DNA from 4 places in the Halomonas sp. PGE1 genome. Region 1 is predicted to be linked to each of the others. Evidence: predicted binding sites of a transcription regulator. Region 1 holds the regulator's gene; each other region holds the start of a gene.

Evidence for each region. Region 1 encodes FNR, which switches genes on or off when oxygen is low (the NO sensors DNR and NnrR bind a similar motif). Its sites were predicted from a motif close to TTGATNTANATCAA; they were not measured.
Region 2: a site for FNR is predicted at 1,183-1,196, ahead of ubiT (ubiquinone anaerobic biosynthesis accessory factor UbiT). Genes of this name have one in related genera too.
Region 3: a site for FNR is predicted at 1,252-1,265, ahead of clpB (ATP-dependent chaperone ClpB). Genes of this name have one in related genera too.
Region 4: a site for FNR is predicted at 1,369-1,382, ahead of HIR79_RS13890 (Hsp20/alpha crystallin family protein). Genes of this name have one in related genera too.

The regions. Positions count from the first base shown of each region.
Region 1 is NZ_CP053032.1:1,105,519-1,107,713, reverse strand. Features, by position in the region: gene hemN (oxygen-independent coproporphyrinogen III oxidase) at 1-870, shown strand, start outside; gene fnr (fumarate/nitrate reduction transcriptional regulator Fnr) at 968-1,711, shown strand; gene ttcA (tRNA 2-thiocytidine(32) synthetase TtcA) at 1,826-2,195, opposite strand, start outside.
Region 2 is NZ_CP053032.1:366,232-368,426, reverse strand. Features, by position in the region: gene HIR79_RS01830 (adenosylcobalamin-dependent ribonucleoside-diphosphate reductase) at 1-571, opposite strand, end outside; gene ubiT (ubiquinone anaerobic biosynthesis accessory factor UbiT) at 612-1,106, opposite strand; gene hemN (oxygen-independent coproporphyrinogen III oxidase) at 1,382-2,195, opposite strand, start outside.
Region 3 is NZ_CP053032.1:871,539-873,733, reverse strand. Features, by position in the region: gene clpB (ATP-dependent chaperone ClpB) at 1-1,121, opposite strand, end outside; gene pgeF (peptidoglycan editing factor PgeF) at 1,315-2,070, opposite strand; gene rluD (23S rRNA pseudouridine(1911/1915/1917) synthase RluD) at 2,095-2,195, opposite strand, start outside.
Region 4 is NZ_CP053032.1:2,935,783-2,937,977, forward strand. Features, by position in the region: gene HIR79_RS13880 (twin-arginine translocation signal domain-containing protein) at 1-74, opposite strand, end outside; gene HIR79_RS13885 (ribbon-helix-helix domain-containing protein) at 327-611, shown strand; gene HIR79_RS13890 (Hsp20/alpha crystallin family protein) at 757-1,245, opposite strand; gene HIR79_RS13895 (VIT1/CCC1 transporter family protein) at 1,419-2,177, opposite strand.

The DNA of each region.
Region 1 (2,195 bases):
CAGGCGCTGGGCTTCAACCGCCTGAGCCTCGGCGTCCAGGAGCTCGACCTGCGCGTCCAGAAGGCGATCAACCGGGTCCAGCCCCGGGTGCTGACCGAGTCCCTGGTGGACGAGGCCGAACGCCTCGGCTTCCACTCCCTCAACCTCGACCTGATCGTGGGCCTGCCGCTGCAGACCCCCCGGGGCTTCGGCGAAACCGTGGAGCAGGTGATCGCCATGACCCCGGCGCGCATCACCCTGCGCCGCTACGCCCACCTGCCGGAGCGCTACCGCCCCCAGCGCGAGATCGACGCCGAGGATCTGCCCGACGCCGCCACCCGGCTGGCGATCCTCGAGGCGGCTCGCGAGCGGCTAGATGACGCCGGCTACGTGCACATCGGGCTCGGCCAGTTTGCCCGCCCCGATGACAGCCTGGCCCAGGCCCTGGGGGAGGGTCGCCTGGCCCGCGGCCTGCAGGGCTACACCCACTACCCGCCCGGCGACCAGCTCGGCCTCGGGGTCGCCGCCCTCAGCCGGGTCGGCGATACCCTGGCCCGCAACGCCCTGAGCCTGGCCGACTACGAGGCGGCGCTGGACGCCAGCCAGCTGCCCGCCAGCGCCGGCTACCGGCTGGACGCGGTCGAACGCCTGCACCGGGATGCCATCGAGGCGCTCGCCTGTCGCCGCGAGCTGGATCTGGCCGCACTCTCGCAGGCCCATGGGCTCGACGCCGGCGCGGCCCTGGCCGGTGCCCTCGAGCGCCTCGCCCCCTTCTGCCGGGCGGGGCTGCTCGAGCGCCACGGCCAGTGCCTGCGGGTAACCCCCGACGGGCTCTGGGGCCTGACCCACCTGCTCGCCGCCTTCGATCCCCAGGCCACCCCGGTGGCGTAAGCCAGGCCGGGCGGGCCTACCTCCTTGGAGGTGGTTTGCCCTGCCCGAAGTTTCCTCCATAATGGTCGACATGATCATGATCAAGGAGGAGGCGGCCATGCCCGATAGCCTGACCGGACGGCGGCGCTCTGTACTGCACGAGACTCGCTGCCAGACCTGCAGCCTGAGTTCGCTCTGCCTGCCGCTGGCCCTCGAGGTTCAGGACATGGACCAGTTCGACGCCATCATCCGACGGCGCGCGCCCCTCAAGAAGGGCGAGACCCTGTTCCGCCAGGACAGCCCCTTCACCAGCGTCTATGCGGTGCGCTCGGGCAGCCTCAAGCAGGTGACCACCGAGGGCAGCGGCGACGACCAGCTAACCAACTTCTACCTGCCCAGCGAACTGGTGGGGCTGGACGGCATCGACGAGGAGCAGTATCCCGGCACGGTCGTGGCCCTGGAGACCACCACCGTGTGCGAGATCCCCTTCGATCGCCTGGACCAGCTGTCGGAGTCCCTGCCCGAGCTACGCGGCCAGCTCTATCGCAGCATGAGCAAGGAGCTGCGCGACGACCGCCGCATGATGCGCCTGCTCTCTCGCAAGACTGCCGACCAGCGCCTGGCCAGCTTCTTCACCAGCCTCTCCGACCGCTTCCGCCGGCGCGGCTACTCCCCCTACAGCTTCCGGCTCTCCATGTCCCGGGCCGATATCGGCAACTACCTGGGCCTGGCGGTGGAGACCGTCAGTCGCATCCTGGGCCGCTTCCAGAGCCAGGGCCTGGTGGAGGTCTCGGGCCGCGAGGTGCATATCCTCGACCTGGAGTCACTGATCCTGGTCGCCGAGGAGGAAGGGGCCAAGTAGCCCCGGGCCGCCTGGCCTGAACCCCTCACACAGAAACCCCCATCAGGCGAGTGCCCGATGGGGGTTTCTGGTTGTCGAGCCATGAGTTCCCGAACCCTGGCGCCGGTGTCGGGGCTACTCGTTCAGCAGTTCGATGCGGCTGGCCTGCCGCCGCGCCTGCGCCTCCTCGAGCCCGGCGAAGTCGAACAGCTCGCGGTCGGCCAGCTGCGACGGTGCCACGTTGGTCACCGCCTTGAACATGCTCTCCAGGCGCCCGGGGTGCTTCTTCTCCCATTCGGCGAGCATCTCCTTGACCACCTGGCGCTGCAGGTTGGGCTGGGAACCGCACAGGTTGCAGGGGATGATCGGGAAAGCCATCAGCCGGGCAAACTCGGCGATATCCGCCTCGCGGCAGTAGGCCAGCGGGCGGATCAGGATGTTCTTGCCGTCGTCGGAGAGCAGCTTGGGGGGCATGGCCTTGAGGCTGCCGCCGAAGAAGAGGTTG
Region 2 (2,195 bases), 740 kb from region 1:
GGCGCACGTCGGGGTGGCCGACGTCGAAGGTGCCCATCTGGGCGCCGCGGCGCCCGCCGGCGGAGGCCACCGTGAAGCACATCTTGTCGTAGATATCCATGAACGCCAGGGGGCCGTTGGTGCCGGCCCCGGCGCCGAACACGAAGGCGCCCTTGTGGCGCAGGGTGGAGAAGTCGTAGCCGATGCCGCAGCCCGCCTTGAGGGTCATGCCGGCATCCACCACAGAGTCGAGAATGTCGTGCATGGAGTCGCGGATGGTGCGCGACACCGTGCAGTTGATCAGGCTCACCGCCGGCTTGTAGGCCTCGGCGCCGGCGTTGGACATGATCCGCCCGGCCGGGATGGCACCGTTCTCCAGCGCCCAGCGGAACTTCGGCAGCCACTCATCGGCACGTTCACCCTCCACCGCGGCCAGGGCCCGGGCCACCCGCTCCCAGGTGGCACCCACGTCCTTGTCCACGGGCTTGCCGTGGCGATCCTTGAGGCGGTACTTGGAGTCCCAGATGTCGCGGGACGGCCCCTGCAGGGGGACCTCGCTGGATGACTTCACGGCCTTGGTGGAAGTGCTCATGCGGATGGCTCCGGAAGAAAGTCGGTTTATCGGAAAAGGGTCAGCTCGTGCGTCTCGCCAGCCGCTCCAGGCGGACCAGCAGTTCACCGAAGGGCCCCTGGGCCAGCCCCTCCTCGCGACCGTCGAGGAGGTTCTTGACCATCAGGCCGAGCTCGGTGTCGCCCTCGATCAGCAGCCGGCGCTGGAAGAACAGGGCGTCGGGGTCCTCGCGGCGGGTGGCCAGGCAGAGGAACTCGCGCCAGCCGCCGCGGATGGAGGCCTCGCCGGGCTCGGTACAGACCCTGAGGCGCTCGTTCTCGAGGGTCAGGGTCAACGCCACGCCGAGATCCTCGATGGCCAGGGTGATGCGGCGCCCCTCGAGGGCGTCGAACTCCCCCTCGGCCAGGGGCTCGGCGAAGGTGCGGTTGAGCAGCGGTTCCACCAGGCGGCGCTTGACGCCGACCGGCACGCGCGGATCGACGGCGCGAATCAGGCGGGCGGGTGCGGGAAGGCGCGGCAGGGCCTGTAACGGTAAAGGCAACAACGGCAGGGACATGACAGCTCTCCTGAGGATAACCACGCGGCCGAGGCCGCCGAACCGTTCATCCTAGGCCGGTGTTCCCCGGGCTGCACTGACATGCATCATGTCGCCGGACAGCCCTCGATCACCCGCGGCCCGCCTACCATATATAGACCATATCGCCTCGGCAAGCCCCATATCTGGTGCAGGCGAGGCGACATCATGACCCATTTTCATTTGACAGCGAGAGAGCCGCGGCGTGGCGCGGCCAGGGGCGGGAGACGGCGCGTCGATCGGCTGCGCCGACTCGCTCAGACGGTGCGCGAGTAGCGGTTCTCCTCGGGCTTGAGATAGGCGTCGAAGGCCATGGCGGCATTGCGCATCATCAGCCGGCCGGCGGGCAGCACCTCGATCTCGCCCTCGCGGATCGCCAGCAGGCCGTCGTCGGCCATCTCCTCAAGCTGCGCCAGGGCGTCGGCGAAGTAGTCGCGGAAGACGATGCCGTGGGCGGCCTCGATGGCGGCGAAGTCGATGCGGTTGTGGCACATCAGGGCGTTGATCACGTCGCGGCGCAGGCGGTCATCGGCGTTGAGGCGATAGCCGCGGAACACCGGCAGGCGCCCTTCCTCCAGGCGATGCTGATACTGGGCGGTCTCCTTGACGTTCTGGCTGTAGGTGTCGCCCACCTTGCCGATGGAGGTGATGCCCAGGGCGATCATGTCGCAGTCGGCGTGGGTGGAGTAGCCCTGGAAGTTGCGCTGCAGGGTGCCGTTCTCGCGGGCCAGGGTCAGCTCGTCGTCGGGCAGGGCGAAGTGGTCCATGCCGATGTAGACGTAGCCGGCGGCGGTGAGGCGGCGAATCGTCAGCTCGAGCAGCTCCAGCTTGCGCTCCGGCGGCGGCATGTCCTCGGGGCGGATCAGGCGCTGGGCCTTGAACAGCTCGGGCAGGTGCGCATAGCTGTAGCTGGCGATGCGGTCCGGCTGCAGGGCGATGATCTTGGTCAGGGTGGCATCGAAGCTGGCCACGGTCTGGCGCGGCAGGCCATAGATCAGGTCGACGCTCACCGACGCGAAGCCCGCGTCGCGGGCCGCCTGGACCAGTTCGACCACCTGCTCCTCGCTCTGC
Region 3 (2,195 bases), 230 kb from region 1:
GCCGCGGCGATGATGGCGCCGTCGGTGATATCGACGCCGTGGTGCACCTCGTAGCGCTCCTTGAGGCCGCGCAGGATCGCCACGGTATCCTCCTCGCTGGGCTCATCCACCAGCACCTTCTGGAAGCGCCGCTCGAGCGCCGCGTCCTTCTCGATGTACTGGCGGTACTCGTCCAGGGTGGTGGCGCCCACGCAGTGCAGCTCGCCGCGGGCCAAGGCCGGCTTGAGCATGTTGCCGGCGTCCATGGCGCCCTCGGCCTTGCCGGCACCCACCATGGTGTGCAGCTCGTCGATGAACAGGATCACCCGGCCCTCCTCCTGGGCCAGCTCCTTGAGCACCGACTTGAGGCGCTCCTCGAACTCGCCGCGGAACTTGGCGCCGGCCAGCAGCGCGCCCATGTCCAGCGACAGCACGCGCTTGTTCTTGAGGCCCTCGGGCACCTCGCCGTTGACGATGCGCTGGGCCAGGCCCTCGACGATGGCGGTCTTGCCCACGCCGGGCTCGCCGATCAGCACCGGGTTGTTCTTGGTGCGCCGCTGCAGCACCTGGATGGTGCGGCGGATCTCGTCGTCGCGGCCGATCACCGGGTCGAGCTTGCCGCTGGCGGCGCGCTCGTTGAGATCCAGGGTGTACTTCTCCAGCGCCTCGCGGCTCTCCTCGGCGTTGGGATCATCGACCCGCTCGCCGCCGCGCACGCCGTCGACGGCGGCCTCCAGGGCCTTGCGAGTCACCCCCGCCTGGGTCAGCAGCCGGGTAACCGCGTGCCCCATCTCGAGGGCGGCCAGCAGCACCAGTTCGCTGGCGATGTACTGGTCGCCCCGCTTCTGGGCCTCGCGGTCGGTGAGGTTGAACAGCTTGATCAGCTCGCGGGAGGGCTGCACCTCGCCGTCGAAGTGGGCGACCTTCGGCAGGTCGTCGAGGTGGCCCACCAGGGCGTCGCGAAGCCGGGCGGCATCGCCGCCGGCCTTCTGGACCAGCGCCTTCACGCCGGTATCGCGGGCATCCAGCAGCGCCAGCAGCAGGTGGCCGGGTTCCAGCTGGTTATGGCCGCGGCCAACCGCCAGGGACTGGGCATCGGCCACGGCGCTCTGCAGCTTGGCGGTGAACTTGTCGAAACGCATGAGAACTTCCTCCATCGGGGTGGCGAGGCGGTCGGACGCCCCGCTCGGCCCGGTCAATTTGTCTTGACACACTCAATGGAGTCAGGCTGGCCGGCTTTCAAGTCGGCCGCCAGGGGAAGCACGTGGCAAGTTGACGCGGATCAAGGCACAAGGAGTCGCTCTTCGACCGGCCCACGGCGCCTCTCGCTTGGCGCTATCGCAGCCAGATCACGCTGGCCATTCGCCCGGTGCGGCCATCGTCGCGGCGATGGGAGTAGAAGCGCGGTTCGCAGGCGGTGCAGAAGTGGCCGCCGCTGATGTGGGCGACGCCGAGACGTTCCAGGCGCAGGCGCGCCAGGCGGTAGAGGTCGGCCATGTAGTGACCCAGGCGATAGGGGCTCGGGTCGAAGGCGTCGGCCGCCTCGGGGTGCACGCCAGCGAAGGCCTGGTAGACCTCGGGCCCCACCTCGAACTGGGCATTGGAGATCGCCGGCCCCAGCCAGGCCAGCTGCTCCTCCGGCGGCACGCCCAGCGCCGCCACCGTGGCCTCGAGCACCCCGCCGGCCAGCCCGCGCCAGCCCGCGTGGGCCACCGCCACCCGCGTGCCGCGAAGGTCGCTGAAGAACACCGGCAGGCAGTCGGCGGTGAGCACCACGCAGGCGTAGTCGCGATTGACGGCCACCGCGGCATCGGCCTCGGGCGGCGTCGCCTCGAAGTGCTGCTGTACCCGGGCGCCGTGGACCTGGTTGAGCCACAGCAGCGGCCGCTCCTCGTCGACCTGCTTCTGCAGCAGGCGCCGGCAGAGGGCCACGTGGTCGGGGTTGTCGCCGACGTGGTCCGCCGGGTTGAAGCAGGCAAAGTCGCCCTGGCTCGGGCCGGTCTCGCGGGTGGTGACGAAGGCGCCCACGGAGGTGGGCGCCGGCCAGTCGGGCAGGATCAGGGTCGGCCGCAGATCGGGGGCATCGCTCATCAACGGGTCCTCGACAAGGAGGGGTCAGCGCATCGTCTCGTGGTCATGGCGCAGGTAGTCCAGCAGCATCAGGATGTCATCCGGCAGCGCCGAGCGAAAGGTCACCGTCTCGCCGCTGCCGGGAT
Region 4 (2,195 bases), 1.8 Mb from region 1:
AAGGCCAGGGTACCGGCCAAGACACCACCGCTGGCCTTGAGAAAGACGCGGCGGGATAAGTTGGGGGAATGCATGGCGAGCTTCTCCAGGGTGAGTGCGCAGTCGCATAAGATTCGCCTGCGTCTGGTCTCTTGTTGTTGTCGGGGTGCCAGATGCATCGGTCACCTCGCCCGAGAATAGGCCGTCAATAGACGATCCGGGTAACAGTGGAGTACTACATCGACGATGGTCTAATGCTCAAGGGTCGCAACAGGGAGCAATGTCGGGGAAAGTCGGAAACCGTTATGTCGCCGGCCTGTGGCCTTCGCCAGCGGAGGGGAGTAATCATGTGTCATGTCTACGCATCCACTGACCCCGAGCGTTACGAGTGCACCACTCGCTCGGTGCGCCTTCAGGGCAGCGTCACAAGCGTTCGGCTGGAGAACGAGTTCTGGCAGATCCTCGACCTGCTGGCCCACGACCAGCAGCTTTCCACTGGTCAGTTCATCAGCGAGCTCTATGGTGAAGTGATGGCCACTAAAGGCGCCGTACCCAACCTGGCCTCGATGCTGCGCGTCGCCTGTGCCGTCCACCTACATATCCGGGCTGAACCCGCAGCACGAAGCGCCTGACGCCTCCCGTGACGACTGATGCACTTGGCTGCCGTCATGATGATGGTGCTCCAGAAGCAGTCTCGACGCATGAGGAAACCAGGCGTGTCCCGGCTGTCGCCGAGGCACGCCTTGAGTAGGGTTCGTCGAGGGGGATGAAAGGCCGTCACTTCACCTCGATCTTGCGCCGGCTGGCCCGTTTCAGCTTCGGAAGGGTCAGCTCGAGGATGCCGTTCTTGAAGCTCGCCTCGCCCCCCTCCGTGTCGATATCGCCGGGTAGCGTCACGGTGCGCGAGAAGGAGCCGCTGGAGATCTCGGAGCGGAAGTATTCCCCCTCCTCCTCCTTGTGCTCCTGGCGGTGCTCGCCCTTGATGGTCACGCTATGGTCGCTGACCGATACCTCGAGATCCTCGCGCTCGAAGCCGGGGACCTCTGCACGCACCAGCACCTCGGCGTCGCGTTCGATGACATCGACCCTGGGCATCCCCTTCTCGAAGGCGGCAAAACGCTCCCACAGCGGGTGATCGCGGCGCAGCATCGGCATCCAGCCCCGATCGAAGACACTGTCGAAGAAACGATCAAACTCGTGGAAGGGACTGACTCCCCGAGATTCCGACTGGACGGCGGGGGAGACTTCCTTCGGCTTCTTGGCCATGGTGGCGCTCTCCTGGTTCCTGGAAAGACATGCTGAGACAAGGCCGGGCCCGACGCCCAAGCCGGTAATGCCCGAGCGGCGTATGCCGCACCAGATAGCGTAGACCAGCGCCGACGCTTCGCCTTGATACAGCTCAATAGCCGACGATGCCCGCCTGGCACGCCGCGTCCGCGTCACACCCCGATGCCGAACAGCGCCTGGGCGAGATGTCCGGTGAGGAAGGCCAGCCCCGCCGCCGCACCGCCCATCATCAGGGTACGCAGTCCGGAGGCGAACACCGGCTGGTGATAGATCAGGCTCTTGCCCATGCCGATCAGGAAGAACATCAACGCCGCCAGCCCCAGGCTCGCCAGGAACTGCCGGGTGATGGACAGCCCCGGCAGGGCGTAGGGCAGCAGCGGCACGGCACCGATCACCAGGAAGGCCGTGAAGGTCACCAGGGCCGAGCGCAGCGGGCTCAGCCCCTCGGTCTGCAGGCCATGCTCCTCGTGCAGCATGGTCTCCACCCAGACCTCCCGGTCAGCGCAGATAGTGTCCACCACCCGCTCCAGGGTCTCGCCCTCGAAGCCCTTGCGCCGGAAGATCTGACGGATCTCCTCGCGCTCGCCCTCGGGCACCACCTCGATATGGCGGTGCTCGTCATCGCGCACCCCATCGACATGTTCCCGTTGGGCCTTGATCGCCTCGTAGTTGCTGATGGCCATGCTGAAGCCATCCGCCAGCAGGTTGGCCAATCCCAGCACCAGGGCCACCGTGGCCGAGAAGCCCGCGCCGAAGGCACCCGACACCACCGCGAAGGTAGTCACGCAACCATCGATGCCACCGAGGATCGCATCGGGCAGGTTCCGGCCCCGGGTCGGCTGGCGCAGCCGGCGTCGGATCGCCTCAGGCCGGTGCGACGCCTCGAGGGACTGGCGGTCCTGACGCTGCATGCTCACCTCCTGGCAGTC